4 regions of the Pseudacidovorax sp. 1753 genome follow, and region 2 is predicted to be linked to each of the others. Evidence: predicted binding sites of a transcription regulator. Region 2 holds the regulator's gene; each other region holds the start of a gene.
The links. The regulator sigma-54, encoded in region 2, starts transcription at its own class of promoters, with help from an activator protein. The targets are predictions, from matches to a motif close to TGGCANGNAANCTGCTTT.

Region 1 (7,823 bases), on a different contig from region 2:
GGGCACACGCGTGTTCGCCGAAGACCTGCAGCTGCTGCGTATGGTGGCCACGCTGATGGGCCAGGCGCTGCTTCTGCAGCGCAGTGTGGCCGCCGGCCACGACAGCATGCAGGACGAGGTGCGTCGCATCCAGAAGGCGCTCAAGCCGCAGCACCGCATCGACCATGTGGTGGGCGTGTCGGCGCCGATCCAGTCGGTGTTCGAACAGGTGCACCAGGTGGCGCCCGCTCGCACCACGGTGCTGCTGCGCGGCGAGAGCGGCACGGGCAAGGAGGTGATCGCGCGTGCCATCCACAGCCTGTCGCCGCGGAGCGAGGCGCCCTTCGTCTGCGTCAACTGTGCGGCGCTGACCGAGTCGCTGCTGGAGAGCGAGCTCTTCGGCCACGAGAAGGGCTCCTTCACCGGCGCCCAGGGCCAGCGCAAGGGCCGCTTCGAGATGGCGCATGGCGGCACGCTCTTCCTCGACGAGATCGGCGACATCTCGGCCTCGTTCCAGGCCAAGCTGCTGCGGGTGCTGCAGGAGCGGCAGTTCGAGCGCGTGGGCGGCGGCACGCCGGTGAAGGTGGACGTGCGGCTGATCCTGGCGACCAACCGCAATCTCGAGCGCATGGTGCAGGCCGGCGAGTTCCGCGCCGACCTGTACTACCGCATCAACGTGGTGAGCATCCAGCTGCCGCCGCTGCGGGAGCGGCGCGAGGACATCCCGGCGATGGCGCAGCATTTCCTGGACCGATTCAACCGCGAGAACGGCCGGCGCATGCGCTTCGACCCGGGTGCCATGCGGGTGCTGAGCAGCTGCTACTGGCCGGGCAATGTGCGCGAGCTGGAGAACTGCGTGGAGCGCACGGCGACGATGACCCATGCCGAGGTGATCAGCGACCTGGCCTTCCCCTGCCAGGGCAACCGTTGCCTGACGCAGGTACTGCACCACATCGAGCGTGAGGACGCGGTGCGGCCTGGGCGGCCGGTGGACATCCCGATCACCGAGGTCCCGGGCCTGCCGCCGAAGCCGGCGCTGCCGCCGCAGCCGGTGCTGCCGGCCGAGCCGGCGGCGGCTGCGCCCTCGGCCCCGATGCCGGCTGAGGCCGCGGCGGCGGGTCCGTCAGGGCTCAGCGACAAGCCCGAGGGCGAGCATGCGCGCCTGATCTGGGCCATGGAGCATTGCGGATGGGTCCAGGCCAAGGCGGCGCGGCTGCTCAAGATCACGCCGCGCCAAATGGGCTATGCGCTGCGCAAGCATGGGATCGAGGTGAGGAAGTTCTGAGCGGCTCGGGCCGTGGCGCAACGTCTTGCACTGGTGCGGACTCTCGACTCTGACGCGTGAGGCTTGTTGGTAGCGGCCGTAGTGGTGGTGCTGGCCGTGGGCCGTGGACGAAGCGCCCGGCCTGGGGTGTGCGGCCTGGGCGCCCAGCGGCCGCGTCCCTCGCTGAACGCTCGGGCAACCTGCGGTGCTCGCCGGATGAGCGCATGGCGTAACTCGCTACGCGCTTACGCGCTCCGCTCAAACAAACGCCATGAGTCAGTCACAACCGGCCCGCGGGGGCCGCGGGCCTCGCTCATCCGGCTGCGCTCCTCGGCGCGTCCACAGGGCGCCCAGGCCGCACACCCCAGGCCGGGCTTGTGGGGAGGTGACCGTCACGTCCGCTCTTGGCAGTCACCCGCGTTCGTCGTTGGCTCCTCAGCTCAAGGCCGCAGAAGCCAGAACAGCGGCATCAGCAATGGCATAGCGAACGCACGGGCCCGGCCGCGCCACAGGCAGACGCACACGCACAGAGTCGTATGCAGGTGCAGGTGCAGGTGCAGGTGCAGGTGCAGGTGCAGGTGCGGGGGTAGGGGTAGGGGGTAGAGGTGGGCGTGGGGGCGGTGGCGCAGTGCGCGACTGCGGTCGCTGACCCGCGAGCAGTGTTGTGTGGCGGCCATGTCTCTCGAGCGGGCGGTAATGGGCGAAGGTCATGCCAAACCCCAAGCCTGGCTGGCCCCGGCGCCCAGGGCGGCCCCTCAGGCTGCGCCGAGGAGCGCAGCCGGATGAGCGAGGCCCGCGGCCCCCGCGGGCCGGTTGTGACTGACTCATGGCGTTTGTTTGAGCGGAGCGCGCCAGCGCGCAGCGAGTTACGCCATGCGCTCATCCGGCGAGCACCGCAGGTTGCCCGAGCGTTCAGCGAGGGACGCAGCATGTGGGGCCGCCCTGGGCGCCGGGGTCAGCCAGGCGCCCGTCCAGCGTCAACGGTAAAGGCCGCGACCCAAGCCAGCCAGACGCTCGTCAGGCGTCAACGGTCGAACCACACACGCAAGCAACCAACACCCCTTTGTCGCAACGCCAACACACCCAACGCGACACACATCGAGCCCTGTCGCAACCCCGCCAGACAAACGCTCCAAAACCAACGCGAAACCGCGTGAAACCCAACGCTGGAGCGCCACAACCGCGTGGCATGTTTTTGGCAGTAGAGACCCCGTACGCGGCCAAGTCGGGCCGCCATCCCGCGAGGTCCATCCATGCAGCAAGCCAGCCCAGCCAGCACCATGCCCGCCACCACCTACGTCGGCATCGGGCAGATCAAGCCACTCGGCGCCAAGTTCGAACTGCCCGATGCGGGCGGGGGCTGCGGCACCCACGGGGGCGAAGGAAAGGCCAGCTGCGGCTCTTCGGGCGGGCCGGACGACATGCCTGCCGAGATCTGGGACAAGGTCAAGAACCATCCCTGCTATTCCGAAGAGGCCCACCACCACTATGCCCGCATGCACGTGGCCGTGGCGCCCGCCTGCAACATCCAGTGCAACTACTGCAATCGCAAGTACGACTGCAGCAACGAGAGCCGCCCCGGCGTCGTCAGCCAGAAGCTCACGCCCGACCAGGCCGTCAAGAAGGTGCTGGCCGTCGCCAGCGAGATCCCGCAGATGACCGTGCTGGGCATCGCCGGCCCCGGCGACAGCCTGGCCAACCCGGCCAAGACCTTCGACACCATGCGCATGCTCCATGAGCAGGCGCCCGACATCAAGCTGTGCCTGTCCACCAACGGCCTGGCCCTGCCCGAGCAGGTGGACGAGATCGTCAAGTACAACATCGACCACGTCACCATCACCATCAACATGGTGGACCCGGCGGTGGGCGAGAAGATCTACCCCTGGATCTTCTGGAAGCACAGGCGCGTCACCGGCTACGAGGCCGCGAAGATCCTGCACGAGCAGCAGATGAAGGGCCTGGAGATGCTCACCGCCCGCGGCGTGCTCACCAAGATCAACTCGGTGCTCATCCCCGGCATCAACGACGAGCACCTGATCGAGGTCAACCGCGAGGTGAAGAAGCGCGGTGCCTTCCTGCACAACATCATGCCGCTGATCTCCGAGCCCGAGCACGGCACCGTGTTCGGCCTCACCGGCCAGCGCGGCCCCACGGCCCAGGAACTCAAGGCCGTGCAGGACGCCTGCGCCGGCGGCGCCAACCTCATGCGCCACTGCCGCCAGTGCCGCGCCGACGCGGTGGGCCTGCTGGGCGAGGACCGCAGCGAGGAATTCACCCTCGACAAGATCGAGGAGATGGAGGTCGTGTACGACCTCGACCGCCGCCGCGCCTACCAGGAGAAGGTGGAAACCGAGCGCCAGGCCCAGCACGATGCCAAGCAGGAAGCCCTCGCCGAGGCCGCCAACCTGGGCGTGGCCGACGACCTGAAGGTGCTCGTGGCCGTGGCCACCAAGGGTGGCGGTCGCGTCAACGAGCACTTCGGTCATGTGACCGAGTTCCAGATCTTCGAGGTCAGCCGCAGCGAGGCCCTGTTCGTCGGCCACCGCCGGGTGGACCTGTACTGCCAGGGCGGCTTCGGCGACGACGAGCAGCTGCCGTCGGTGGTGCGCGCCATCAACGACTGCCATGCCGTGCTGGTCGCCAAGATCGGCGCCTGCCCCAAGGACGAGCTGTCGGCCGCCGGCATCGAGCCGGTGGATCAGTACGTCGGCGAGTTCATCGAGAAGGCGGCGCTGGCCTGGTTCAACGACTACCGCGCCCGCATCGCCAGCGGCGCGCTGGTGCACCAGGACCGCGGCGACGCCGCCATCCGTCAGGGTGCCTACACCGCGGCGCAGGCCGCCTGAGCGAGGCGCCGCACGCCGCTTCATCCACCCCCCCACTAGCTAGCAATCCACGAGGAAAGCCATGTCGCTGAAGATCATCGCCTCCACCTGCACCGGCTGCTCCGCCTGCGAGCCCGAATGCCCCAACGTCGCCATCCGCGAGAAGGGCGGCATCTTCGTCATCGACCCCAAGAAGTGCACCGAGTGCGAGGGCCACTACGACGAGCCGCAGTGCATCGCCGTGTGCCCCGTGGACGGCTGCATAACGAAGGCTTAACCCCCCAGGCTGCGCGCTTCGCGCTCCGCCAACCCCCCAAGGGGGGGCACTGCCTGCGGCCCGGCAAAGCCGGTTCCGCGGCGGTCGCTGGCGTGGCCTGCTCCGCGGCCTTTCGATGCGGGTCGTGCGCGTGGTGCCGGCGATGCGGGTGCTGCGGGTAGTGCGGGCAGTGCGGATAACGCTTGCCGCGGTCTTGCCGGCGCATCGGCGCGGCCTGTGCGTTGCGCGCGCGCCCACGTCGCCTGTCCTTTTTTCTTCATCCACCACAGAGACCTTTGACCATGGTTCCCAGCCTCACCCTCACGCCCGCCGCCGAGAAGTTCGTGCGGCGCATCCTGCGCTTCTCGGGCCTGCCGGCCACGGCGGGCTTCCGGCTGGTCGTCAGCGCCGGCGGATGCTCGGGCTTCAACTCGGAGTTCAGCGCCGAGGCCGCGCCCCAGCCGGGCGAGTCGGTGCTGGAGGTGGGGGAGGGCCTGCGCCTGTTCCTGCCCGCCGAAAGCCGGCTGCTGCTCGACGGCGTGACCATGGATTTCGTGGACACGCCCACCAAGTCGGGTCTGGCCTTCATCGACCCCAAGCAGGCGCCCTGCGCCTGCAGCAGCAGTGGCGATGCCGCCGCCACGCCGCCCGGCGTGGCCCGCATCGACGTGGGCTCCATCGGCCGTGGCCGCCCGGTCACGCTGACGCACTGAGCATGGGCCGGCGCAAGGCAGCGGAGCAGCGGCGATGAATGCCATGGGGCTGGGCTTCGACGATGGCGGGATGGCCGCATTTGCCGATTCGGCACTGGGCCATGGCCTGCCGGCCGAGCCTGCTGCGCTCATCGCCAGCGCCGGCCTGCTGCGCCACCGGCCCGAGCAGGCACTGCCGTTGCTGGAGCGCGCCCGCGCGCTGGCACCGCGCCATCCGGTCCCGCTGATTGCGCTCTACCGCTTCCATTTCTACGGCCACGACCTGGAGCGCGCCAAGGCGGCGGGCGAAGACGCGCTCGCCGTCGCCCGCACCGCCCTCGGCCCCGACTTCGGCGACCGGCCGCCCACCGACGACGAGGCGCGCCACGACGCCGCGGTGCGCTTCTACCTCTTCACCCTCAAGGGCCTGGCCTACCTCCACCTGCGGCTGGGCGAGCTGGAGGAGGCCCGGCTGATGCTTGGGGAGCTGCGCCGGCTCGACCCGGGCGACCGCGTCGGCGGCGCCCTGCTGGCGCATGTGCTGCAGCGGCACGAGGCGCTGGCCGCCGGCCTGATCGACCCTGCCGAAGGGCCTGGCGCCTATCCCGCCTACGGCTGGGGGCCGGAGGCACGTCCGTGACCAACGCCGCCAGCCCGGCCGCGCGCGCACCCGCCGGCGACATCGCGCCGCTGTACTGGCGCGGCGGTCCCGTCGACTGCGGCCGTTGCGCCCACCAGGCCCTGCGCGGCCGGCCCGAGCCGCACGGCTGCGAGCCCGGCCACGCCTGCATGCAGGATGCCTATGCGCGCCGCATCGACCGCTTCTTCCGCTGGCATCCGGGACTGGCCGATGGCGAACTGGCCCATCCCTACTTCGAGGTGCGCGCCATCGCCGCCCGCCATGCCAGCCTGTTCCGGCTGACGGCGCTGATCGGCGACCCCGACGAGACCGTGCGGCTGCAGGTGGCCCTGCGCCTGCCCCAGGGCCAGCTGATCCGGCTGATGCACGACCCGCACCGCGAGGTGCGCATCCGCGTCGCGCAGCGGCTCGAAGGCAGCGCCCTGGCCGCCATGCGCCACGACCCGGACTACGGCGTGCGCGAGCTGGTCGCCCGCCGCCTGCCGCTGGCACTGCTGGCCACCCTGGCGCACGACACCGACCGCAGCGTGCGCATGCGGGTCGCCCAGAGGCTGGAGATGCCGGCCCTGCTGACCCTGGCCAGCGATGCCGAGCCCGAGGTGCGCCGCATCGTGGCCGAGCGCCTGCCCGCGCCGCTGCTGGCGCGGCTGGTGGACGACGAGGACTGGCGCGTGCGCTGGGAGGTGGCCCTGCGCGCCGCACCCGAGGCGGTGCGCCGCCTGCTGGACGACGCGGACCCCGAGGTGCGCCGCGCCGCCATCGACCGGCTGGCCCAGGCGCCGGCCCAGGGAGCTGCCCATGGCTGACATCAACCGCGACGACGACCTCATCGAGGTCGCCTTTCCGCCCCGCTTCAACTACGGCGAGCGCGTCATCGCCCGCAGCGTGATCCGCAACGACGGCACCTACAACGGCAAGGACATCGGTGAAGTGCTGGTCAACAAGGGCGACATCGGCTACGTGACCAGCATCAACACCTTCCTGCAGCAGTTCTACATCTACGCGGTGGACTTCGTGGACACGGGCCACCGCGTGGGCATGCGCGCCAAGGAGCTGTGCACGCTGGACCACCTGCCCGAGGACGTGCTGGCCCGCCTGGGCGTGGATGCCCAGACCCTGCACGCGCTCGGCCGCCCGCAGCAGCCCACAGGCCACACCGACCCCTCGTCCCTTCCGGAGAACGCCCCATGAACACGCTGCCCGCCGACGTCGCCGCCTTCGCCGAACCCCGCGCGCCCGAATACGGCTGGGGCCTGCGCGTGGTGGCGCTGGACGACCTGCTCAACGACGGCAGCCATCCCGAACTGGACGAGGGCGCCGTGCTGGCGCCGCAGGGCGCGGTGGGCGAGATCGTCAACATCGGCCACTCCACCGAGACCAACGAGCCCATCTACCTGGTCGAGTTCGGCCGTCGCGTGGTCGGCTGCTTCGAGGAAGAGATCGCGCCCGCGCCGGCCGGCCTGCTGCCGGAGGACGATGGTCCCGCCGAGGCCGCCTCCACCGAGGCAACCCCGCAGCCCTGAGCCCATCCATGGCCTGCAGCCTGCCCATGCCCGAGAGCCCGACACCGCCCCGTGGCGGGGTGGCCGACTTCCTCCTGCACCGCCTGGAGCGGGCGCTGCGCGAGCGGGCGCGCTACCGCTACGTGCGCCCGAGCGTGTTGCCCGACGGCCCGGGCTACCGCATCGAGAGCCCCTGCTGCTCGCGCAACGTGGATGCAAACGGCGGCGTGATCGACATCGCCCGGCTGCAGCCCGCAGCGGATGCGTCCGGCCTGGCCCTCGCGCACAGGGGCCAGGCCCTGTGGCAGCTGCAGGCCCGCGACCATGCCGCTGGCTGCTGGGCAGAACCCGGCCCGGCCGCGCCGCTGCCGGAACTGCTGGCGCAGCTGTGCGCCGACACCGAACGGGTGTACTGGCCATGAGCGCCCGCCCGGCCGTTCCGAAGGGCGCTCGCACCGCAGGCGAAGCCGGAGGTTGTCAGTGACGATCTACCTGGACCACAACGCCACGACGGCTCCGGCACCCGAGGTGCTCTCCGCCATGTGGCCCGTTTACGAGCGGCTCTGGGCCAATGCCTCGTCGCAGCATGCGCCGGGGCAGGACGCACGGCGTGCGCTGGCCGCCGCCCGCGCCACGGTGGCGCGGGTGTTGCGCAGCAAGCCGGC
Region 2 (7,823 bases):
CGTCCAGGGCATGGGCCATGCCCAGTTCGGCGAAGGCGTTGACGATCACCGTGGCTGTGGCCTGGGCGCCGTCGAGCACCTGGGCACCCGCGGCATGGCCACTGCGGAACAGCAGTTCATAGGCGTGCAGTTGCTGGTCCCGTCCCAGGATGGGCTGGCGGCCGATGTAGAGGGCCTCCGCGGCGTCGTGGCGCATCTTTTAGTGAATTTTTCTTAAAGGATCGTAAGCGTTTGCGCCCGGGGCGGCCTGGCACGCCCGCCTAAAATCCTTCGATGCTTACCGTCAAACAGGACCTTCTGGCGGCGCTGGCCCAGGTGCTCGAGCAATTCGAGCCGGGCGCCGGCAGCCGGGCGGCCTTCGAATCCCCCAAGGTCGCCGCCCATGGCGACCTGGCCTGCACCGCGGCCATGCAATTGGCCAAACCGCTCAAGAAGAACCCTCGCCAGCTCGGCGAAGAGCTGCGCAATGCGCTGCTCGACACGCCTGCGTACGCGCGCTGGGTCGATGCCATCGAGATCGCCGGCCCCGGCTTCCTCAACATCCGCCTCAAGCCGGCCGCCAAGCAGCAGGTGGTGCACGAGGTGCTCGACGCCGGTGCCGCCTTCGGCAGCCAGCCGGTGCGCCCGGACGAGAAGGTGCTGGTCGAATTCGTCTCGGCCAACCCGACCGGACCGCTGCACGTGGGCCACGGCCGGCAGGCCGCGCTGGGCGACGCCATCTGCAACCTGCTGACGACGCAGGGCCAGGCCGTCCACCGCGAGTTCTATTACAACGACGCGGGCGTTCAGATCGAGACGCTGACCAAGAGCACGCAGCTGCGCGCCAAGGGCTTCAAGCCGGGCGACGACTGCTGGCCCACCGACCCTGACAACCCCGCCAGCAAGGCCTTCTACAACGGCGACTACATCCAGGACATCGCCGACGACTTCCTGGCGAAGAAGACCGTCCGCGCCGACGACCGCGAATTCACCGCCAACGGCGACGTCAACGACACCGAGAACATCCGCCAGTTCGCCGTCGCCTACCTGCGCAACGAGCAGGACAAGGACCTGCAGGCCTTCAAGCTGCGCTTCGACCAGTACTACCTGGAGTCCAGCCTGTACACCAGCGGCCGGGTCGAGGCGACGGTGAACAAGCTGATCGAGGCCGGCAAGACCTACGAGCAGGACGGCGCCCTGTGGCTGCGCTCCACCGACTACGGCGACGACAAGGACCGGGTCATGCGCAAGAAGGATGGCACATACACCTATTTCGTGCCCGACGTCGCCTATCACATCGCCAAGTGGGAGCGCGGCTTCCACAAGGTGGTCAACATCCAGGGCACCGACCACCACGGCACCATCGCCCGGGTGCGCGCCGGCCTGCAGGCGGCGGGTGTCGGCATTCCCGAGGGCTACCCCGACTACGTGCTGCACACCATGGTGCGCGTGGTGCGCGGCGGCCAGGAGGTCAAGATCAGCAAGCGCGCCGGCAGCTACGTCACGCTGCGCGACCTGATCGAATGGACCAGCACCGACGCCGTGCGCTTCTTCCTGCTCAGCCGCAAGCCCGACACCGAATACACCTTCGACGTCGACCTGGCCGTGGCTCAGAACAACGACAACCCGGTCTTCTACGTGCAGTACGCCCATGCGCGCATCTGCTCGGTGCTGGACAGGGAAGGCGTGGACGCCGCGGCGCTCAAGGGCACCGAACTGGCGCCGCTGGCCACCGAGGCCGCCCAGCCGCTGATGCTGCTGCTGGCCAAATACCCTGAGATGCTGGCCGCCGCCGCGCGCGACTTCGCGCCGCACGACGTCACCTTCTACCTGCGCGAACTGGCCGCGGCGTACCACAGCTATTACGACGCCGAGCGCATCCTGGTGGACGACGTGCCCACCAAGCGCGCCCGCCTGGCGCTGGTCGCCGCCTGCGCGCAGGTGCTTGCCAACGGCCTGTCGGTGCTGGGCGTCAGCGCGCCGCGCAAGATGTGAGAGCCCGCACAATCCCACCCCGGCGCGCCGGTGGCGCTGCAGCAGCAAGGCAATCCATGAGATCCAGACAACAGGGCAATTTCGCCATCGGCCTCATCGTCGGGCTCGTGCTCGGCCTGGGCGTGGCGCTCGGCGTGGCGGTGTACGTCACCAAGGTGCCGATCCCGTTCATGACCAAGACCCAGCCCCGCGCTGCCGAGCAGGACGAGGCCGAGGCCCGCAAGAACCGCGACTGGGACCCCAATTCGCCGCTGTATGGCAAGCAGCCGTCCAAGCCGCCGGCCACGCCGGGTGCGCCGGCCGGCGGCAATCCGCCCGTGACCACCGCCCCGCCGGTGCCGGCCATCGCCGCCCAGCCTGGCACCCCGCCCCAGGCCGCCACGCCGCCGACGGCCGTCACGCCGGCCATGCCGCGCGCGCCGCAGGCAGCGAATCCGCCGCCCTCGGCCGATCCGCTGGGCGACCTGGCCCGCGCGCGCGCCGGCCTGCCCGCCAGCGGCGGCGATGCGGCGTCCGACCCCTTCGTGTACTTCGTGCAGGCGGGTGCCTTCCGCACCAGCGACGACGCCGAGGCCCAGCGCGCCAAGCTCTCGCTGATGGGCGTGGAGGTGCGCGTCACCGAGCGTGAGCAGGCCGGCCGTCCCGTCTTCCGGGTGCGCGCGGGTCCGTACAGCAAGAAGGACGACGCTGACCGGCTGAAGGAACGACTGGACGGCGCCGGCTTCGACGCCGCCCTGGTGCGCGTCCAGCGCTGAGTGCCTTGCCCTGTTGCCGTCGGGCGCGGCAGATCGCCGGAACTCGCTGCCGCCCGACGTGCTCTGTGTCTGCATCCCTGTTGGAGAAATCGCTTGAAACGTCGTGACTTTTCGCTGGCCGCCGCGGCCGTGACGCTGGCCCCCCTGGCGGCCCATGCCCAGACCCCCGCCTCCGCCTTCAAGGCCGGCAAGGACTACGTGACGCTGGGCAAGCCGGCCCCGGTCGATGCGCCGGCCGGCAAGGTCGAGGTGGCCGAGTTCTTCTCGTACAACTGCCCACACTGCGCTGCCTTCGAGCCCAAGCTCGAACCCTGGATCAAGAAGCTGCAGCCCTACGTGGCCTTCCGCCGCATCCCGGTGCCCTTCGTGGGCAACGACGTCGAGACCAAGCAGAAGCTCTACTACACGCTCGAGGCCATGGGCAAGGTCGACGAGTTCCAGATGAAGATCTTCCAGGCCATCCACGTCGACCGCCAACGCATCTTCGGCGACGCCGCCGTGATCGAGTGGGCCGGCAAGCAGCCTGGCCTGGACGCCAAGAAGTTCGAGGAAACCTTCAAGTCCTTCGGCGTCGCCGGCAAGGCCAAGCGTGCCAGCCAGATGACCGAGGCCTACCAGGTGGCCGGCGTGCCCGCCTTCGGGGTGGCCGGCCGCTACTATGTGGACGGCGACTTGGCCGGTTCGCTCGACCGCGCCCTGCAGATCGTGGAGGCCCTGGCGGCCGAATCGCGCAAGGGCTGAGCCGACGCCCCGCCCCAGCGCCCCGGCCCGCTTCGGCGGGCCTTTTCATTGCGGGTGTGCCGCGCGCCCTGCCGACGGTGCGCGCTACCGGAATGCAAGCGCGGGACATTCACCGCGGCCGCCGGTTTGAGACAAAGCCGGGCCTACAATCAAGAGCAAGTTCCGTGCCTTTATGACCCATCCCTCGCACTCCACGATCTCCCTTCCCTGGCGCCGCCTCGGCCGTGCCATGGTCCTCGTGGCCGCGCTGGGCCTGGCCGCCGCGGCCCAGGCCGAGAAGGCCGACCGCAACCAGCCGATGAACATCGAGGCCGACTCGCTGCGCTATGACGACCTGAAGCAGACCAGCATCTTCACGGGTCGGGTGGTGGTCACCAAGGGCACGCTGCTCATCCGCGGCACCCGCGTCGAGGTCCGGCAGGACCCGGAGGGCTACCAGTACGGCGTGGTCACCGCCGACCCGGGCCAGCGCGGCTACTTCAAGCAGCGCCGCGATGGCGGCAACGACGAGTGGATCGAGGGCGAGGGCGAGGTCATCGAGTACGACGGCCGCGCCGACACCGTCAAGTTCATCCGTCGCGCCGTCATGCGCCGGCTGACCGGCACCACCGTCACCGACGAGACCTCCGGCCCGCTGATCACCTACAACCAGACCAACGACACCTTCACCGTCAATGGCGCCCCGCCGCCGCCGGGCGGCACCCAGCAGCCGGGCGGCCGCGTGCGGGCCATCCTGTCGCCGCGCAGCACCGAGCCCACGCAGGTGCCGGCCCCCGGCCCGCGCACCGGCGCGCCGCTGCGCCAGAGCGGCTCGCTGTCGGGCCAGAACGGGGGCAGCCGGTGAGCGTCGCGGTGCCGGCGGGCGGCAGCCGGCTGCAGGCGCGTGGCCTGCAGAAGAGCTACGGCAGCCGCAAGGTGGTCAAGAACGTCTCGCTCGACGTGCAGAAGGGCGAGGTCGTCGGCCTGCTGGGCCCCAACGGCGCCGGCAAGACCACGTCCTTCTACATGATCGTCGGCCTGGTGCGGGCCGATGCTGGCCAGATCAGCATCGACGGCGAGGCCGTGGAGCACATGCCCATCCACCGCCGGGCGCGCATGGGCCTGTCGTACCTGCCGCAGGAGGCGTCGATCTTCCGCAAGCTGACGGTGCAGGAGAACGTGCGCGCCGTGCTCGAGCTGCAGGAGGAGCCCGACGCCCGCGGTCGCATGGCGCCCCTCTCGCGCGATCGCATCGAGCAGCGCCTGTCCGAGCTGCTGGCCGACCTGCGCGTCGACCACCTGCGCGACTCGCCGGCGCTGGCGCTGTCGGGCGGCGAGCGGCGTCGCGTGGAGATCGCCCGCGCGCTGGCCACGCAGCCGCGCTTCATCCTGCTGGACGAGCCCTTCGCCGGCATCGACCCCATCGCCGTGATCGAGATCCAGCGGATCATCAGCTTCCTCAAGGAGCGCGGCATCGGCGTGCTGATTACCGACCACAACGTGCGCGAGACGCTGGGCATCTGCGACCACGCCTTCATCATCAGCGACGGCCAGGTGCTGGCGCAGGGCACGCCCTCCGAGATCGTCGACAACGCCGAGGTGCGCCGCGTGTACCTGGGCGAACACTTCCGGATGTAGCCAGGGTGCCTGTTTCCGCGTTCCGTCCTTCCGGCGCCCCTCCCATCCTGCCCGTGGCCGCGCACACCGTGGGAGGCCGTCCATGAAGCAGGGCCTGTCGCTGCGCGTCTCGCAGCATCTGGCGCTCACGCCGCAGCTGCAGCAGTCGATCCGGCTGCTGCAGCTCTCGACGCTGGAGCTGAGCCAGGAGGTCGAGCAGATGCTCGACGACAACCCCTTCCTGGAGCGTCTGGCCGAGGAGGCGCCGCGCGAGGAGTTCGGCCTGGAGGCGGCCGACGCCCCCGTGCCCCGCGACGAGCGCGAGGACGGCACCGACTACGCCGCCACGGCCAGCGCCAGCAGCACGTCGAGCAGCAGCAGCGACACCGCCGTGGCAGAGGCCGACGCGCCCGCCACCGAGAGCGTCGACGCCGAGCCCGACTGGGACGGCGACGGCACCGTGGAGTTCTCGCCCGACGACAGCGAATGGGGCGGCGACGCCCCGGCGCGCAACAACAGCAGCAGCCAGGACGACGACGAGCGCGCCGACGCCACCGAGCTGGCGCGCAGCCAGGAGTCGCTGCAGGCCCACCTGCACCGCCAGGCGCTGTCGCTGCGCCTCACGCCCGAGGACTCGGCCGCGCTGCGCTTCCTGATCGAATCGCTCAACGACGACGGCTACCTGGAGGATTCGCTCCCGGCCCTGGCCTCGGCCCTGGCCGGCGACGACAACGACGAGTTCGACGAGCTGATCCACCACTTCCAGGTGGCGCTGGGCCTGCTGCAGAGCCTGGACCCGCTGGGCGTGGGCGCGCGCGACCTGGGCGAATGCCTGGCCATCCAGCTGCGCGCCGGCGCCGACGCGGACGACAGCGACGAGGAAGACCAGGTCCGCAAGGTCGCCCTGGCCATCTGCAAGCAGCCCATGGACCTTCTGGCCAAGCGCGACTTCAAGCGCCTGGCCGTGCTCACCCGCAGCAACGAGGACCTGGTGCGCCAGGCGTCGCAACTGATCGCGCGGCTGGAGCCCAAGCCCGGGCGGCGCTTCGTCGATGTGGAGCGGCACGTGATCGTGCCCGACGTCATCGTCACCCGCAGCGGGCGCGGCAGCAACATCAAGTTCCGCGTGCAGCTCAACCCCGACGTGATGCCGCGGCTGCGCGTGCACGACATCTATGCCGGCGCGCTCAAGTCGCACAAGGGCGAGGGCAGCCAGGCCCTGAGCCAGCGGTTGCAGGAGGCGCGCTGGTTCATCAAGAACATCCAGCAGCGCTTCGACACCATCCTGCGCGTGTCCAACGCCATCGTGGAGCGGCAGAAGAACTTCTTCATCCACGGCGAGCTGGCCATGCGCCCGCTGGTGCTGCGCGAGATCGCCGACGAACTGGGCCTGCACGAGTCGACCATCAGCCGGGTGACCACCGCCAAGTACATGTCCACGCCCTTCGGTACGGTGGAGCTGAAGTACTTCTTCGGCTCTGCCCTGGGCACCGAGACCGGCGGCAATGCGTCCAGCACGGCCGTGCGGGCGCTGATCAAGCAGTTCGTCGGCTCGGAGAACGTCAAGAAGCCGCTGTCGGACAGCCAGATCTCGGACATGCTCAAGGAGCAGGGCATCGAATGCGCCCGCCGCACGGTGGCCAAGTACCGTGAGGCGCTGCGCATCGCGCCGGCCAACCTGCGCAAGGCGCTCTAGGAGCCGCCTTGTTCCTGGCCTGCACGCGGGCCGGGGCTTCCGATCGGCGTGCCGGCGAATCGCGGTGGCCGGCCACCTCATTTTTTCGGACGACGAAGCCGTGAACGAACTGATCCTTTTTCTGCCCTGCGCCGCCGGCGTGGAAGACCTCCTGGCCGCCGAGGTGCATGCCATCACTGGCCGCAGCGGCGACGACCTGCGGGTGCTGCGCGGCGGTGTGCGGGTGATGGGCGCCTGGCGCGACGTGCAGGCGCTCAACCTCAAGAGCCGGCTGGCGCAGCGGGTGCTGGTGCAGCTGGCGCACCGGCCCTATCGCAGCGAGGCCGACCTGTACGAAGCCGCCTCGGGCATCGCCTGGGAGATGTGGTTCCAGCCGCGCCAGACCTTCAAGGTCGAGCTCACGGCGCAGGGCAGCCCGCTCCAGAGCCTCAACTTCGCCACGCTCAAGATCAAGGACGCCATCGCCGACCGCTTCCGCGCCCGCGCCGGCGGCGTGCGGCCCAGCGTGGAGACGCGCTTTCCCGATGTGCGCGTCTTCGCCCACCTGACAGCCGAAGAGGTCACGCTCTACATCGACACCAGCGGCGAGCCGCTGTTCAAGCGCGGCTGGCGCGTGGACAAGGGCGACGCTCCGCTCAAGGAGACCCTGGCCGCGGCCATGCTGGCCGCCAGCGGCTGGTGGGATCCGGAAACCGGTGTGGTTTCCGAGCAGCCGCTGTACGACCCCTGCTGTGGCAGCGGCACCATTCCCATCGAGGCCGCGCTCCTGGCCGCCGGCGTGCCGGCCGGTGCCTCGCGGCGCTTCGGCTTCGAGGCGCTGCTGCTGCACCGCGCCGAACTCTGGCGCGCGATGCGCGAGGAGGCGCTGGCTCCCGCCGACGCGCGCGCTGCGGGCTCGGTGCGGGTCTTTGGCAGCGACGTGTCGCACCGCATGGTCGACTTCGCGCAGCGCAATGCCGAGCGCGCCGGCGTGGCCGACCGGCTGCAACTGCGCGGCGGTGACGCGCTGCAGCGCATGCCCCCGGTCGAGGGCGGCGGCGTGATCCTGCTCAACCCGCCGT
Region 3 (7,823 bases), on a different contig from region 2:
TTGGCAGGGTGGGACGGGTCGCCGCGCACGCCGGTGATGCGGTCGCCTTCGGTCTGGATGAGCACACCACAGCCCACGCCGCAGTACGGACAGGTGGAGCGCGTTTCCTCAGCCATGCGCCGGCTCCCCGAAGATCAACTGCTCGCGCAACTCCGCCACGCTGCGGCCTTCGCGCAGCAGGTCCAGGTACCAGCCGCCGCCCTCGGCATCGCCGTAGAGGCAGGCGCCGACCAGCCGCTCGTCCTTGAGCACCAGCTTGCGGTAGACACCGCCTTCGGGGTCGCGCAGCACCAGCATCTCAGTGCCTTCGCCGCCCATGAAGTCGCCGGCCGACAGCAGTTCGACACCCGTCACTTTGAGCTTGGCCGAGACGGTGCTGCCCTCGTAGCGGCCGATGCCCATCTGCGCCAGGTGGTTGGCCGCCACGCGGCCCTGCTCGAACAGCGGCGCAACCAGGCCGTAGGCCACGCCGCGGTGCTGGGCGCATTCGCCCACGGCGTAGATGCGGCCGTCGGTCACGGTCTGCAGCGTGTCGCTGACCACGATGCCGCGCTCGCAATACAGCCGCATCTGCTGCGCCAGCGCGATGTGCGGCCGGATGCCGATGGCCATCACCACCAGGTCCGCGGGCAGCTCGCTGCCGTCCGTGAGGCGCACCGCGCGCACGCGGCCCTGGCCGTCGTCCAGCAGCGCCTCGGTCTGCGCGCCCAGGCGGAAGTTCAGGCCTTGTTGTGTTTCCAGCGTCTGGCGTAGCAGCGTGGCGGCCTCGGCGTCGAGCTGGCGCTCCATCAGCCACTCGTTGCGGTGCACCACGGTGACGGCCATGCCGCGACGGGCCAGGCCGCTGGCGGCTTCCAGGCCTAGCACGCCGCCGCCGACGACCACGGCATGGCGGTGCGTGCGGGCGGCCTCGATCATGGCCTCGGTGTCGGCGATGTCGCGGTGGGCGAGCACGCCGCGCAGGCCGGCGCCCGGCACCGGCAGCACCACGGGCTGCGAGCCGGTGGCCAGCAGCAGCCGGTCGTAGGCGGCCTCGGTGCCGTCGTCGGCGCGCACGATGCGGCGGGCGCGGTCCACCTGCGTGACGGTGCGGCCCGCATGCAGGGTGATGCCCTGCTCGCGGTACCAGTCCCAGTCGTTCAGCACGATGTCCTGCAGGCTGCGCTCGCCGGCCAGCACCGGCGACAGCAGGATGCGGTTGTAGTGCGGATGCGGCTCGGCACCGAACACCGTGATGTCGTAGAGCCCCGGCGCGATGGCCAGCAGCTCCTGCACCGTGCGCATGCCGGCCATGCCGTTGCCGATCACCACCAGTTTCTGCCGCATCCTTGTCTCCTGCGTGCCGTGTTCCTGCGTGGCCGCCCTCAGGCGGCCTGCTTCTCCACGTGGCCTTGCCGGGTGTAGAGGAAGTCGATCACCGCCTTGCGGTAGTGCACGTAGTCGCGGTCCTCGGCCAGTTCCACGCGATTGCGCGGGCGGGGCAGGTCCACCGCCAGCACCTCGCCGATGGTGGCGGCCGGGCCGTTGGTCATCATCACGATCTTGTCGGACAGCAGCACGGCTTCGTCCACGTCGTGCGTGACCATCACCACGGTGCTGTGCGTCTTCTGCACGATGGCCAGCAGCTCGTCCTGCAGCTTGGCGCGCGTCAGGGCGTCGAGCGCGCCGAAGGGCTCGTCCATCAGCAGCACCTTGGGTTCCATGGCCAGGGCGCGGGCGATGCCCACGCGTTGCTTCATGCCGCCGGAGATCTCGCCGGGCCGCTTGTGCGTGGCCGCCGTCAGGCCCACCAGCGCGAGGGCATCGGTGGTGCGCTGGCGCAGCTGGGCCTTGGACTCGGTGCCGCCGAAGACACGCTCCACGCCCAGGTGGATGTTCTCGAAGCAGGTCAGCCAGGGCAGCAGCGAATGGTTCTGGAAAACCACCGCACGCTCGGGGCCGGGGCCGGCGATCTCCTTGTTGGCGCACAGCAGCGCGCCCTGCGTGGGCCGGGTGAGGCCGGCGATGAGGTTCAGCAGCGTGCTCTTGCCGCAGCCGGAGTGGCCGATCAGCGCCACGAACTCGCCCTTGGCGACGGTCAGGTCGATGTCGCGCAGCGCGACGAAGCGGCCCTTGGGCGTCTTGAAGGCCTGCTCGACGCCCTGGATCTGGATGAACTTGGCATCGGCAGCGGAGTTGGAAACGGCGGTGTTCACGACTTGACCTCTTCGAAGGTGAATGCGGTGGCGAGCTTGACCAGGGCCATCTCCAGCAGCAGGCCCACGATGCCGATCACGAAGATGGCGATGATGATGTTCTTGACGTTGAGGTTGTTCCACTCGTCCCAGACCCAGAAGCCGATGCCCACGCCGCCGGTCAGCATCTCGGCCGCCACGATCACCAGCCAGGCGGTGCCCACGGCCAGGCGCACGCCGGTGAGCATGTAGGGCAGCACGGCGGGGAAGAGGATGCGGGTGAGGATCTTCCATTCCGACAGGTCCAGCACGCGGGCCACGTTCATGTAGTCCTGCGGCACGCGCTGCACGCCCACGGCGGTGTTGATGACCATCGGCCAGATCGAGCAGATGAAGATGGTCCAGATGGCGGCCGGGTTGGCGCCCTTGAAGACCAGCAGGCCGATGGGCAGCCAGGCCAGCGGCGACACCGGGCGCAGCAGGCTGATCAGCGGGTTGAACATGCGCGCCAGGAACACCGAGCGGCCGACGGCGAAGCCCGCCGGAATGCCCACCAGCGCCGCCAGGCCGAAGCCCACCGCCACGCGCTGCAGCGAAGCCAGCACGTTCCAGCCCACGCCCTGGTCGTTGGGGCCGTTGCTGTAGAAGGGGTCGGCGAAGACCTGCACCGCCTGCTTCCAGGTCTCGGCCGGGCCCGGAAAGCTGCCGCCGCTGCGCGCGGCCACCAGCTCCCACACCAGCAGCAGCAGGCCAAAGCCCAGCAGCGGCGGGACGATGCGCAGCCACAAGCCGCTGAAGTCGCGCGAGGCACGCGCCGCCTTGGCCGGCTGGGCGGGCGCCGCCGGCACATCGGGCGCAGACACCACGGTCAGCGGCTTGGCCGGCACATGCACGGACGGGGACGGGGCCGCGATGTCGGCCTCGCGCGGAAGATGGAAGACGGCGGCAACCATGGTGATGGGCTCCTGGTGGATGGAGGGTGCGGCCTCAGGCGCGGACCTTGAACGAATCGGCGTACTTGGCCGGCTCCTTGCCGTCCCACACCACGCCGTCGATGAGCTTGCTGCTGCGCATCGGGCTGGCGGGCACCGGCGTCTTGGTGGCGGCGGCGGCCTGCTTGTAGATGTCGATGCGGTTGATCTCGGTGGCCACCTTCAGGTAGTCCGGATGCTCCTTGAGCAGGCCCCAGCGCTTGTGCTGGGTGAGGAACCACATGCCGTCGGACAGGTAGGGGAAGTTCACCGCGCCGTCGTTGTAGAACTTCATGTAGTTCGGGTCGTCCCAGGTCTTGCCCAGGCCGTTCTGGTAGCGGCCCAGGATGCGCTGGTTGATGGCGTCCACGCTGGTGTTGACGTAGCTCTTCTCGGCGATGGTCTCGGCCATCTTGTTCTTGTTCGAGAGGCCGCCGTCGATCCACTTGCCGGCCTCCAGGATGGCGGCCGTCACGGCGCGGGCCGTGTTGGGGTACTTCTTGACGAAGTCGGCCGAGGTGCCCAGCACCTTCTCGGGGTGGTCCTTCCAGATGTCCTGCGTGGTCACGGCGGTGATGCCGATGCCGTCCATGATGGCCCGGTGGCCCCAGGGCTCGCCCACACAGAAGCCGTCCATGTTGCCCACGCGCATGTTGGCCACCATCTGCGGCGGCGGCACCACGATGGACTTGGCGTCCTTCATCGGGTTGATGCCGTTGGCCGCCAGCCAGTAGTACAGCCACATGGCATGGGTGCCGGTGGGGAAGGTCTGGGCGAAGGTGTATTCGCGCTTGTCGGTGGCCATCAGCTTGGCGAGCGAAGCGCCGTCCACCGCGCCCTTGTCGGCCAGCTTTTTCGACAGCGTGATGGCCTGGCCGTTGTTGTTGAGGGTCATGAGCACGGCCATGTCCTTCTTGGGGCCGCCGATGCCGAGGTGCACGCCGTAGATCAGGCCGTAGAGCACGTGGGCGAAGTCCAGATCGCCATTGACCAGCTTGTCGCGCACGCCGGCCCAACTGGCTTCCTTGCTGGGGACGATCTTCACGCCGTACTTCTTGTCGATGCCCAGCACCGAGGCCATGACGACGCTCGCGCAATCGGTCAGCGGGATGAAGCCGATCTTCACCTCCTCCTTCTCGGGTTTGTCAGAGCCCTGGGCCCAGACGCAGGCGCGCAGGGCAGGATCGATGGTCAGGGCGCTGGCAGCGGCGGCCTGCAGCACGCGGCGGCGGCTCAGCGGGGCGGGGCGGTTGGCGTCGGTCATGGGCGGACTCCGGGGCAAGAAGGGCAGCGAAGGGGAAAAACAAAAAGGCGTCCTCGCCGCGCCGGCTCCATCGCATGCGGTGCATGCCATGGAGCCAGCGGGAGAGGACGCCTTTGTCCTGTGTCCGGCCTGCCTTGCCCGCCTTTGGGCGCCGCCTGCCGGACGACCGTTTCCGGTCTGTGGTCAGGACTACGCAAGCGGTGTGCCAGGATGGGCTGATGGGCGGTCCAAGGTGGCTTCGTCAGAGGGAGAAGGGCCGGACAGGGCTTGCCGAGCCCACTGCTGCAGGCGTCCCCGGGCGACCGTCATGCGCCACGGACGTGCGCCGCGGATTGCTGCTGTGCACCAAAAGCAGCTGTGGTGCGGGCGTCAGCGCCGGTTCTGTGTCAACCTGGGGCGCGGCTGCGCAGGGGCCCGGCTCAGCGCGGGGCGCTGCCGCCCAGCGGCAGGAAGTCGGCCATGGCCAGCACCGACTCCGCCACATCCACCAGGCGGCGGTTCTGGTTCATGGCGGTCTGGCGCAGCATCTTGTGCGCCTCTTCCTCGCTGAGCTGGCGGTGGGCCATCAGCAGGCCCTTGGCGCGCTCGACCACCTTGCGCTCGTTGAGCGAGGCGCGCACGGTCTGCAGTTCGTCGTTCATGGCCTGCAGGCGGCGCGACTGCTCCTGCACCATCTGCAGCACCGAACGCTCGAGGTTGCGACCGTAGCCGGTGGCGGGCGCTTCGGCGGTCTCGGCCGTGGCGTCGGCGAAGAAATCGCCGGGCGTCACGGCCTTGGCCTGCAGCGCCTCGTAGCGTTGCAGCTCGGCGCTGGCCTGCTCGATCTTCCGGCCGCACAGGGCGCGCAGCTCGCGCGCCAGGCCGTCCTCGATGGCCTGCATGGCGTCGATGCGGCGGGTGCAGCCCTCGAACCACAGCGGGCTGAGGTTGGCGTCCAGCACCGTGCCGGCGGGCGAGGTGCAGCCGATGCGGCGCAGGCGTTCCAGTTCGGCCAACTGGGTGGGTGCCTGGCTGGCCTGCCACTGGGCGCGCAGCGTCTCGTCGCTGAACTCGCAGAACAGGCCGAAGCAGCGCTCCTGCGATTCGATCAGGTGCAGCCACTGCTGGCGCTGGGCATCGTCGTTGCCGCCGCGCAGGAAGGCGGCGGCGCCAAAGGCGCGCTCCTGGCCGGCGAATTCCTTGCCCTGCATGAAATTGAACATGGCGACCAGCCAGCGAGAGATGTCCGGGTCGGTGGCGCCATCGGCCGCCTCGAACACCACCGCCAGCAGGCCGGCGATCAGCTTCACGAAGGCGGCGGTGGAGACGTCCGGCCCGATCGACAGCGCCTCGATGCGCGCGCGCAGGGCAGGCAGGGCGTCCAGCCCCTGCAGCACATAGGCAACCCGGGGAAAGAGGCGCGAGCCGCCCGCCAGCCGCCGCGGGTCGTCCACCAGCGGATCGAGGGCGGCGCGGACCTGCTGTTCCTTCGCGCGGCAATCGGCCATCTGTGCGGCCCGCTCGGCGGCGAAGCGCTGGCCGCCCGAGCCCAGGAAGACGTTGGTGATGCCGCGCTCGCGCTGCAGCGCATGCACCAGCCGGCCCAGCGTGCCCACCAGCTCGCTGGTACGGGCGAGCTGGTCGAGCTCGTCGATCTCGCAACGGCGGGCGGCGATCAGGAAGCCAAGGCTGGTCGTCATGGGTGAGGCGGCAATGAAGCAGGAAAACGCGGGGGCGAGAGCATGCCGCAAATTCCATGCCCCTCGGCCTGCAACCCCGCTGGCTCGCCGGCCTTGCACGCCGGGCCGGCGCAGGGGCATGGGGTTGCCGCCCGGCCCCGCGCGGGAGCGCCGCCTACACTGCCGCGATGCGCATCCTGGGCATCGAATCCTCCTGCGACGAAACGGGCGTGGCCCTCGTCGAGACCCTGTCCGACGGCGGCGTGCCGCGCCTGGCCGCCCACGCCCTGCACAGCCAGATCGCCATGCACCAGGCCTATGGCGGCGTGGTGCCCGAGCTGGCCAGCCGCGACCACATCCGCCGCGTGCTGCCCCTGACCGAGGCCGTGCTGGCCGAAGCCGGCTGGACGCGCGCCGACATCGACGTCGTCGCCTTCACCCGCGGCCCCGGCCTGGCCGGCGCGCTGTTGGTGGGCGCGGGCGTGGCCTGTGCGCTGGGCGCGGCGCTGGGCCGGCCGGTGCTGGGCGTGCATCACCTGGAAGGGCATCTGCTCTCGCCCTTCCTCAGCGTCGATCCGCCGCAGTTTCCCTTCGTCGCGCTGCTGGTGTCCGGCGGCCACACGCAGCTGATGCGGGTGGAAGGCGTCGGGCGCTACGAGCTGCTGGGCGAAACCATCGACGACGCTGCCGGCGAGGCCTTCGACAAAAGCGCCAAGCTGATGGGCCTGCCTTATCCGGGCGGGCCCTGGCTGTCGAAACTGGCGGAGGGCGGCGATGCGCAGGCCTTCAAGCTGCCACGGCCGCTGCTGCACAGCGGCGACCTGGATTTTTCCTTCGCCGGCCTCAAGACGGCGGTGCTCACGCAGACCAAGAAGCTGGGTGCCGAACTGGAAGCCCGCAAGGCCGACCTGGCCGCCTCGACCCAGGCGGCCATCGTCGAGGTGCTCGTGCGCAAGTCGCTCGCGGCGCTGGAGCGTACTGGCCTCAAGCGCCTGGTGGTGGCCGGTGGCGTCGGTGCCAACCGGCTGCTGCGCGAGCAGCTGAATGCCGCCTGTGCCAGGCGCAAGGTGCGCGTGCACTACCCGGAGCTGGCGCTGTGCACCGACAACGGCGCCATGATCGCGCTGGCCGCGGCCATGCGCATCCAGTCCGGCCTGTCGCAGCCGGAGGCGCGCTACGCCTTCGACGTCAAGCCGCGCTGGCCGCTGGATGCGCTGGCCGAGGCGGCGCCACCGTCGCCGACGGCCTGAGCACGCTCGATCCGCGCACCAGCAGCTCGCCTTCGAGCACGATGCGCCGCGGCGGCCGGCCGGGTTCGGCCATGCGCTGCAGCAGCAGTTCGGCCGCGGTCCGGCCGATGTCGGCGGTGGGCTGGGCCATCACGGTGACGGCCGGCTCGGGCAGGGTGGTCCAGTCGTTGTTGTCGAAGCCGGCGATGGCCACGTCCTCGGGCATGGCCAGGCTGGCCTCGCGCACCGCCTTCCAGGCCCCTAATAGAAGAAGGCCGTTGGTGGCCAGCAATGCGTCCGGGCGCTCGGCCTGGGCCAGCAGCGTGGCGGCGGCCGCCTGGCCTTCGGCCGCCAGGGGGCGCAGGGCCACCACCTGCGGCTGCAGGCCGGCCTCGCGCATGGCGGCCTCGTAGCCGGCCTGGCGCTCGCGGCCGGTGCTGCTGCGCGAGCCTGCCAGCAGCGCGATGCGGCGGCAGCCCTGCGCGATCAGGTGCTCGGTCAGGCGACGGGCGGCAGGGGCGTTGTCC
Region 4 (7,823 bases), on a different contig from region 2:
TCCCGGCACCATCTGCACTTCCTTGGCCGACAGCACGAAGGGCCGCAGGTCGATGTGGCGCGGCGCGATGCCGGCGTCCACGAAGGTGGGCGAGGACGACAGGCTCAGCGTGGGCTGCGCGATGTAGCCATCGGGCTTGGCCCGCACCACCTCGCGGAACTCGTCGATCTCGGCCTTGGTCGACGCCGGGCCGATCAGCATGCCGTAGCCGCCGGCGCCGTGCACCTCCTTGACGACCAGGTCTTCCATGTGCGCGAGCACATAGTCCAGGTCGTCCTTGTTGCGGCACATCCAGGTGGGCACGTTCTTCAGGATCGGCTGCTCGCCGAGGTAGAACTCCACCATCTTGGGCACGTAGGGGTAGATGGACTTGTCGTCGGCGATGCCCGTGCCCACCGCATTGCAGATGACCACGTTGCCCGCCTTGTAGGCGCGCATCAGGCCGGCGCAGCCCAGCGTCGAATTGGGGCGGAACACCTCGGGGTCGAGGAAGTCGTCGTCCACGCGGCGGTAGATCACGTCGACGCGGCGCGGGCCGCGCGTGGTGCGCATGTAGACGAAGTCGTCCTTGACGAACAGATCCTGGCCCTCGACCAGTTCCACGCCCATCTGCTGGGCCAGGAAGGCATGCTCGAAGTAGGCGCTGTTGTACATGCCGGGCGTGAGCACCACCACCGTGGGCTCGGCCGTGGCCGGCGGCGCGCTGGCGCGCAGCGTCTCGAGCAGCAGGTCGGGATAGTGGGCGACGGGCGCCACGCGGTTCTGCGCGAACAGCTCCGGAAAGAGCCGCATCATCATCTTGCGGTTCTCGAGCATGTAGCTCACGCCGCTGGGCACGCGCAGGTTGTCTTCCAGCACGTAGTACTCGCCCTTGCCGGCGCTGTCGGGCGCCCGGACGATGTCGATGCCGGAGATGTTGGAATAGATGTTGTTGGGCACGTTCACGCCCATCATCTCGGGGCGGAACTGGGCGTTGCCCTGGATCTGCTCGGCCGGCACGATGCCGGCCTTGACGATCTCCTGGTCGTGGTAGATGTCGTGGATGAAGCGGTTGAGTGCCGTCACGCGCTGCACCAGCCCCTTCTCCATCGACGCCCACTCGTCGGCCGGGATGATCCGCGGCAACAGGTCGAAGGGGATGAGGCGCTCGGTGCCCGAGCCATCCTCGTCCTTGGCGCCGTACACGGCAAAGGTGATGCCGACCCGGCGGAAGATCATCTCCGCCTCTTCACGGCGCGAACGCATCACCTCGGTGGGCTGCTTCGCAAGCCATTGGTCGTATCGCTGGTAGTGCTGTCGGATCGCGGCCCCTTCGTAGGGGAGCCGCTCATACATTTCATCGAACTTGTGCATGGAACGACCAATCTCCTTGAGCCATAGCTTAGCAAGTTCAAGGCCATCTCCCGGCCCCACCGTGCGCAAAAGTTTTCATTCTTGACCTTCGGGCGGCGGCGGTCGGTGGTGCCAGTAGCGGGCCGTCTGCACCCGCTCGCAGCGGACGGCATCCGGCTCGGTGCTGCGCCAATGGGCCGCTCCGCAGCGCGCGGATTCGAAGAAGGGGATGCCCTCGGACAGGTAGCGTGCCCGCACCTCGGGCGCCGGGTGGCCGAAGGGATTGCGCCAGCCGTTCTGGGCGACGGACACGCGTGGCCGCACGGCACGCAGCCAGGGCAAACTGGACGAGCTGCGGCTGCCGTGGTGGGCCACGATCAGCAGGTCGGTGCGAAGACTGTCGCCCCTTTCCTGCACGAGTTGCAGTTCCTGCGACTGCTCGACGTCGCCGGTCAGCAGGGCGCTGGCGCGGCCGTTGTCGATGCGCAGCACGCAGGAATCGGCATTGCGCTGGGCCAGCGGCTGGGCGGCCTCGGGCGCGGGGTGCAGCACCTCGAAATCGACGCCTTCCCAGCGCCAGCGCAGGCCGCGTGCGCAAGGAGCGCCGAAGTCGGCCACCGCCGGCTGGGCGGCGCGCACGGACTCGGCGCCGCCGGTGTGGTCGGTGTCGCGGTGACTCAGCAGGAGCCGGTCCAGCCGCAGGCCCAGGGCGCGCAACAGCGGCACCAGCACCCGCTCGCCGGCATCGCTGCGCGGGCCATAGCGCGGGCCTGCGTCGAACAGCAACACATGGCCCGCCGTGCGCACGACGATCGCACTGCCCTGCCCCACGTCGGCCGCCAGCACCTCGAAGTCGCCGGGCGTCACGGGCTCGGCCTTCCACAGCAGCACCGGCAGCGCCAGCGGCAAGCCGAGCAGCCGCCAGCGCCAGGGGCCGGGCATGACCAGCAGCATGCCGCCGAGCACGCCCGCGGCCGCCGCCCACAGCGGCGGTGCGGCCGCACTGAAGGTCGCGCCAGGCAGCGTGGCCGCCCAGGCCAACGCACTGCGCAGCGCCTCCACCGCCAGTGCCGCCATATCCCAGCAGGCCGGCACGGCGATGCCTGCCATGGCCAGCGGGGTCACGACCAGCGTGACGGCTGGAATCGCGAGGAGGTTGGCCGCCAGGCCCACCACCGAGACCTGCTGGAACAGCATCAGCCCCAACGGCGCCAGCGCGACGGTCACCACGCCCTGCTCGCGCAGCAGGCGCCGCAATGCCGCACCCCGCCCCTGCGGGCCCACGGCCGGCCCCGCATCGGTGGCGAACAGCACGGCGACCGCGACGAAGCTGAGCCAGAAGCCCGCCTGCATGAGCCCCCACGGATCGATGGCCACCACCAGCGCGAAGACCACCAGCCATGCCACCGGCCAGGGCCAGCGCCGGGCCGACAGCCGCAGCAGCACGGCCAGCGCGAGCATCCACACCGTGCGCTGCGAAGGCAGCCCCCAGCCGCTGAAGGCCGCGTAGAGGGCCGCCAGCAGCACGCCGCCGGCCAGACCGGCATGCTGGGCCGGCCAGCGCAGCATCAATCGCGGGCTGAGCCGCCAGAGCCAGCCGACCACGGCCGCCGCCAGCCAGGCGAACATGGTCACGTGCAGGCCCGAGATGCTCATCAGGTGGGCGACGCCCGTCAGGCGGAAAACGGTCCAGTCGGCCGGCGCGATGGCCGACTGGTCGCCGGTGACCAGCGCCGCCACCACCCGGCCCGCGCTGCTGCCGCCCGTGCGTTCGAGGATGCGGTCGCGCACGGCCTCACGGGCACGCTCGAGCGGCAACTCCCACCACGAGGGCGTCTGCAGTCGCAGGGGAGCCGGCGCAGGTCGTACCGAGCCGGTCGCCTGGATGTCCTGCTCGAACAGCCAGAGCTCGTAGTCGAAACCGTGCGGATTGAGCGTGCCGTGCGGTGCACGCAGCCGTACCGGCAACCGCCAACCCTCGCCCACATGCAACGGCGCGGGCGACGCGACGGCGTCCGGCCAGAACAGGATCAGCCGACCGGGCAGCGGCGCCTCGCCCTCGGTCGTGAACTCGAAGCGCAGGCCGCCATCGCGCCGCTGCGGCATGCCCGTCACGCGCCCCTGGAGGATGAGATCGCGGCCTTCGAGGGCCGGCGCCAGCGCCCCGGCCAGGCGATCAACGGCACGCCAGCCCGTCTGGGCGAATCCCCCCGCCAAGCCGGCCACCAGCGCCAGCAGCAGGCCGGCGCGATGGCGCTGCACAGGCAGGAGGCCAGAGAGCAGCCAGGCCGCCAGCCCCACCAGCGCCGCCACGGCATAGGGCCCGACCGGCCAGAGCGCGGGCTGCCGCAACTGCAGCGCGATGCCGACGATGGCGCCGGCCAGCCCCGCCATCAGACCCGGCCATCCCTTGCCCCGCCATGACCCCGTCACGGCGCGCAGGCACCCTCCTGCGCGCACCGCCACCCTGCCTGTGTTCAAGCCTGTTTCTCTCCCTGAACGGCCCGCCGCATGGGGGGTCCGATGGCGCAGTCCTTGCTTGCTTCTCGGCTAGCATGCGCCCTCGGGCCCGTCATTGCTGCACGCGCGCCGTCACCAGAATAAGCCCAAACCACCGAGTCCCATGTCGATCCACGCCGCCCTCCACCACGTCACACGCTACAAGTACGACCGGCCCGTCCAACTGGGCCCGCAGGTCGTGCGGCTGCGCCCCGCGCCGCACTGCCGCAGCAACGTGATCTCGTACTCGCTGCGCGTCGAGCCGGCCGAGCACTTCATCAACTGGCAGCAGGATCCCTTCGCCAACTACCAGGCACGGCTGGTCTTCCCGAAGAAGACCACGGAGTTCACCGTGACGGTCGACCTCGTGGTCGAGATGGCGGTCTACAACCCCTTCGACTTCTTCCTGGAGCCGCATGCGGAGACGGTGCCCTTCAAGTACTCGAAGGCGCAGGCCGAGGAACTGGCGCCCTACCTGGTGACGGAGCCGGCCACGCCGCTGGTGGCGGCCTACCTCGAGAAGATCGACCGCAGCGAGAAGCGCACCATCGACTTCCTGGTCCAGCTCAACCAGCAGGTGCAGCAGGACGTCAAGTACCTCATCCGCATGGAGCCCGGCGTGCAGACGCCGGAAGAGACGCTCGAGAAAGCCAGCGGCTCCTGCCGCGATTCCGGCTGGCTGCTGGTGCAGTTGCTGCGCCACATGGGCCTGGCGGCGCGCTTCGTGTCGGGCTACCTGATCCAGCTCACGCCCGACGTCAAGTCGCTCGACGGCCCGAGCGGCACTGAAGTCGACTTCACCGACCTGCATGCCTGGTGCGAGGTCTACCTGCCCGGCGCCGGCTGGATTGGCCTGGACGCCACCTCCGGCCTGCTGGCCGGCGAAGGCCACATCCCGCTGGCCTGCACGCCCAACCCGTCGAGCGCCGCGCCCATCGAGGGCCTGGTGGACGAGGCCGAGGTCGAGTTCGACCACGAGATGGTCGTCAGCCGCATCTACGAATCGCCGCGCGTCACCAAGCCCTACACCGACGACCAGTGGGCCGAGGTGCTGGCCCTGGGCGAGGCGGTCGATGCCCGCCTGGCCGCTGGCGACGTGCGCCTGACCATGGGCGGCGAGCCCACCTACGTGGCCACCAGCGACCGTGACGCCGCCGAATGGAACACCGACGCCCTCGGCCCCACCAAGCGCGGCTATGCGACCGAACTGGTGGACCGCCTGCGCGCCGAATACGGCCACGGCGGCTTCCTGCATTTCGGCCAGGGCAAGTGGTACCCAGGCGAGCAGTTGCCGCGCTGGGCACTGTCGATCTTCTGGCGCGCCGACGGCCAGCCGATCTGGCACAACCCCGCCCTCTTCGCCGACGAACGCAAGCCCGCCCACTACACCAGCGCCGACGCCGAGCGCTTCACCCGCACCCTGGCCGGCAAGCTGGGTTTGTCGGAGCGCTTCATCCAGGCCGGCTACGAGGACGTCTACTACTACCTCTGGCGCGAGCGCCGGCTGCCGGTCAACGTCGACCCCTTCGAGTCCAACCTGGATGATGAGCTGGAGCGCGCCCGCCTGCGCCGCGTGTTCACGCAGAAGCTCGACGCCGTGATCGGCTACGTGCTGCCGCTGGAGCCCTCCTCCAACGCGACGGACAACCCGTCCCTGGCCGGTGCCGGCTGGAAGACCGGCCCCTGGTTCCTACGCGACGACCGCATGTACCTGATCCCGGGCGATTCGCCCATGGGCTACCGCCTGCCGCTGGATTCGCAGCCCTGGGCGGCCAAGGGCGACTTCCCCTACCTGATCGACCGCGATCCGCATGCGCCGCAGGCCGCGCTGCCCCCGGCCGCCGAACTGCGGGCCCGCTATGCCGAAGCCTGGGGACAGGGTGGCATGGGCGCCGCAGCCGGTGACGTGGCCTATGTGCAAGGCGCACCGCGCAGCGCCAGTGCCACGGTGCGCCTGCAACCGCCGAGTGCGACCGGTGCCACCGGCGGGGACGTGGCCCCCGGCGACGGCAGCGCGCGCCATGTGGCGGACGGCGCCAACGTCCGCTTCCCGAGCCGCGGCGAATCGGCGCACTGGATCACGCGCACGGCCCTGTGCGTGGAAGCACGCGACCCGCGCCGCGCCAACGGCCCGGCCGCCGAGAAGGTGGGCCAGGCCTCGGGCGTGCTCTACGTCTTCATGCCGCCCCTGGCCTTCCTGGAGGACTACCTCGACCTGCTCTCCGCGGTCGAAGCCACGGCCGAGGAGCTGGGCATGCAGATCGTGCTCGAAGGCTACCCGCCGCCGCGCGATGCGCGCCTCAAGATGCTGCAGGTCACGCCCGACCCGGGCGTGATCGAGGTCAACATCCACCCCGCGCACAACTGGGGCGAACTGGTGCAGCACACCGAGTTCCTCTACGACGCGGCCTTCCAGACGCGCCTGACGGCCGAGAAGTTCATGACCGACGGCCGCCACACCGGCACCGGCGGCGGCAACCACTTCGTGCTGGGCGGCGCGACGCCGGCCGACAGCCCCTTCCTGCGCCGGCCCGAGCTGCTCGCCAGCCTCGTGCTGTACTGGCACAACCATCCCTCGCTGTCGTACCTGTTCTCGGGCCTGTTCATCGGCCCGACCAGCCAGGCACCGCGCGTGGACGAGGCCCGCAACGACCAGCTCTACGAGTTGGAAATCGCCATCAAGGAGATCGTGCGCAACCGCGAGCTCTACGGCCAGGGCATGCCGCCCTGGCTGGTGGACCGCACGCTGCGCAACATCCTGATCGACGTCACCGGCAACACGCACCGCAGCGAGTTCTGCATCGACAAGCTCTACTCGCCCGACGGCCCGACCGGCCGCCTGGGCCTGCTCGAGTTGCGCGCCTTCGAGATGCCGCCCCATGCCCGCATGAGCATCGTGCAGCAGCTGCTGCTGCGCGCCCTCATCGCCCGCTTCTGGGACACGCCCTACCAGGCGCCGGCCACCCGATGGGGCACCGAACTGCACGACCGCTTCCTGCTGCCCACCTTCGTCAAGATGGACTTCGACGACGTGATCGCCGAGATGCGTCAGGCCGGCTTCGCCTTCGAGGCCGAATGGTTCGCGCCGCATTTCGAGTTCCGCTTCCCGCTGGTCGGCGAGGTGCAGGCCATGGGTGTGGAGCTGTCGCTGCGCAACGCGCTGGAGCCCTGGCACGTGATGGGCGAACAGGGAGCGCCCGGCGGCACGGTTCGCTATGTCGATTCGTCGCTGGAGCGGGTGGAGGTGCGCGTCACCGGCCTCAACCAGAGCCGCTATGCCGTCACCGTCAACGGCAAGGTGCTGCCGCTGCAGCCCACCGGCGTGGCCGGCGAGTACGTGGCCGGTGTGCGCTACAAGGCCTGGAACCCGCCCTCGTCGCTGCACCCGACCATCCATCCGCATGCGCCGCTGACCTTCGACATCGTCGACACCTGGATGAAGCGCTCGCTGGGCGGCTGCCAGTACCACGTCGCCCACCCGGGCGGGCGCAACTACACCACCTTCCCCGTCAATGCCTACGAGGCCGAAAGCCGGCGCCTGGCGCGCTTCTCGCGCATGGGCCACACGCCCGGCATGCTGCGCACGCCGCCGGCCAACATCGAGGTGGTGGGCAGCCGCGAGTTCCCGTTCACGCTGGACCTGCGGCGGTGATCGCCGGGGCCGCGGCCTGGCCCGCGGGCGGCCGGTGCGGCCGCCCCTGGCGTGCGCCGCGGCTCTGCGCCACGCCGGGCCGTCGTGCAATCGATCACGGTCAGCGGGCCGCCCTCGGGCGCCCGCCGGTCCTCTGTGAATCCGATGTGACAATCCGCCGGCTGTGGATCCGCTGAACGACTCTCTCTTCGACGCCCAGGGGCTGGAAACACCAGCCGCCTTCGCGGCCGCCTTGGCGCCCGCGGCGGAGCCGGGCCACTTCGACGAACTGCGTGGCCGCACGAGCCCGCAGCGGCCGGCTGTGCCGCCGGCCGGCCCGGCTTCCACCGCTGCCCCCGCG

Region 1: a site for sigma-54 is predicted at 2,429-2,446, ahead of nifB (nitrogenase cofactor biosynthesis protein NifB). Genes of this name have one in related genera too.
Region 3: a site for sigma-54 is predicted at 6,133-6,150, ahead of ABIC63_RS00220 (nitrate- and nitrite sensing domain-containing protein). Genes of this name have one in related genera too.
Region 4: a site for sigma-54 is predicted at 3,857-3,874, ahead of ABIC63_RS20340 (transglutaminase family protein). Genes of this name have one in related genera too.

Annotation. Positions count from the first base shown of each region.
Region 1 is NZ_JBEPKY010000008.1:153,440-161,262, forward strand. Features, by position in the region: gene nifA (nif-specific transcriptional activator NifA) at 1-1,264, shown strand, start outside; gene nifB (nitrogenase cofactor biosynthesis protein NifB) at 2,497-4,089, shown strand; gene ABIC63_RS11820 (4Fe-4S binding protein) at 4,151-4,345, shown strand; gene ABIC63_RS11825 (HesB/IscA family protein) at 4,627-5,037, shown strand; gene ABIC63_RS11830 (hypothetical protein) at 5,072-5,656, shown strand; gene ABIC63_RS11835 (4Fe4S-binding leucine-rich repeat protein) at 5,653-6,462, shown strand; gene ABIC63_RS11840 (nitrogen fixation protein NifZ) at 6,455-6,847, shown strand; gene ABIC63_RS11845 (nitrogen fixation protein NifZ) at 6,844-7,179, shown strand; gene ABIC63_RS11850 (DUF3024 domain-containing protein) at 7,188-7,580, shown strand; gene ABIC63_RS11855 (cysteine desulfurase family protein) at 7,699-7,823, shown strand, end outside.
Region 2 is NZ_JBEPKY010000011.1:238,589-246,411, reverse strand. Features, by position in the region: gene ABIC63_RS15935 (EAL and HDOD domain-containing protein) at 1-196, opposite strand, end outside; gene argS (arginine--tRNA ligase) at 274-1,974, shown strand; gene ABIC63_RS15925 (SPOR domain-containing protein) at 2,031-2,729, shown strand; gene ABIC63_RS15920 (thiol:disulfide interchange protein DsbA/DsbL) at 2,823-3,470, shown strand; gene lptA (lipopolysaccharide transport periplasmic protein LptA) at 3,643-4,314, shown strand; gene lptB (LPS export ABC transporter ATP-binding protein) at 4,311-5,087, shown strand; gene ABIC63_RS15905 (RNA polymerase factor sigma-54) at 5,170-6,762, shown strand; gene ABIC63_RS15900 (THUMP domain-containing class I SAM-dependent RNA methyltransferase) at 6,863-7,823, shown strand, end outside.
Region 3 is NZ_JBEPKY010000001.1:43,932-51,754, reverse strand. Features, by position in the region: gene ABIC63_RS00245 (nitrate reductase) at 1-116, opposite strand, end outside; partial or broken gene ABIC63_RS00240 (NAD(P)/FAD-dependent oxidoreductase) at 124-1,326, opposite strand; gene ABIC63_RS00235 (ABC transporter ATP-binding protein) at 1,365-2,195, opposite strand; gene ntrB (nitrate ABC transporter permease) at 2,192-3,127, opposite strand; gene ABIC63_RS00225 (CmpA/NrtA family ABC transporter substrate-binding protein) at 3,162-4,409, opposite strand; gene ABIC63_RS00220 (nitrate- and nitrite sensing domain-containing protein) at 4,829-6,088, opposite strand; gene tsaD (tRNA (adenosine(37)-N6)-threonylcarbamoyltransferase complex transferase subunit TsaD) at 6,256-7,317, shown strand; gene ABIC63_RS00210 (LacI family DNA-binding transcriptional regulator) at 7,256-7,823, opposite strand, start outside.
Region 4 is NZ_JBEPKY010000016.1:138,599-146,421, forward strand. Features, by position in the region: gene ABIC63_RS20330 (circularly permuted type 2 ATP-grasp protein) at 1-1,353, opposite strand, end outside; gene ABIC63_RS20335 (DNA internalization-related competence protein ComEC/Rec2) at 1,429-3,726, opposite strand; gene ABIC63_RS20340 (transglutaminase family protein) at 3,956-7,483, shown strand; gene ABIC63_RS20345 (circularly permuted type 2 ATP-grasp protein) at 7,647-7,823, shown strand, end outside.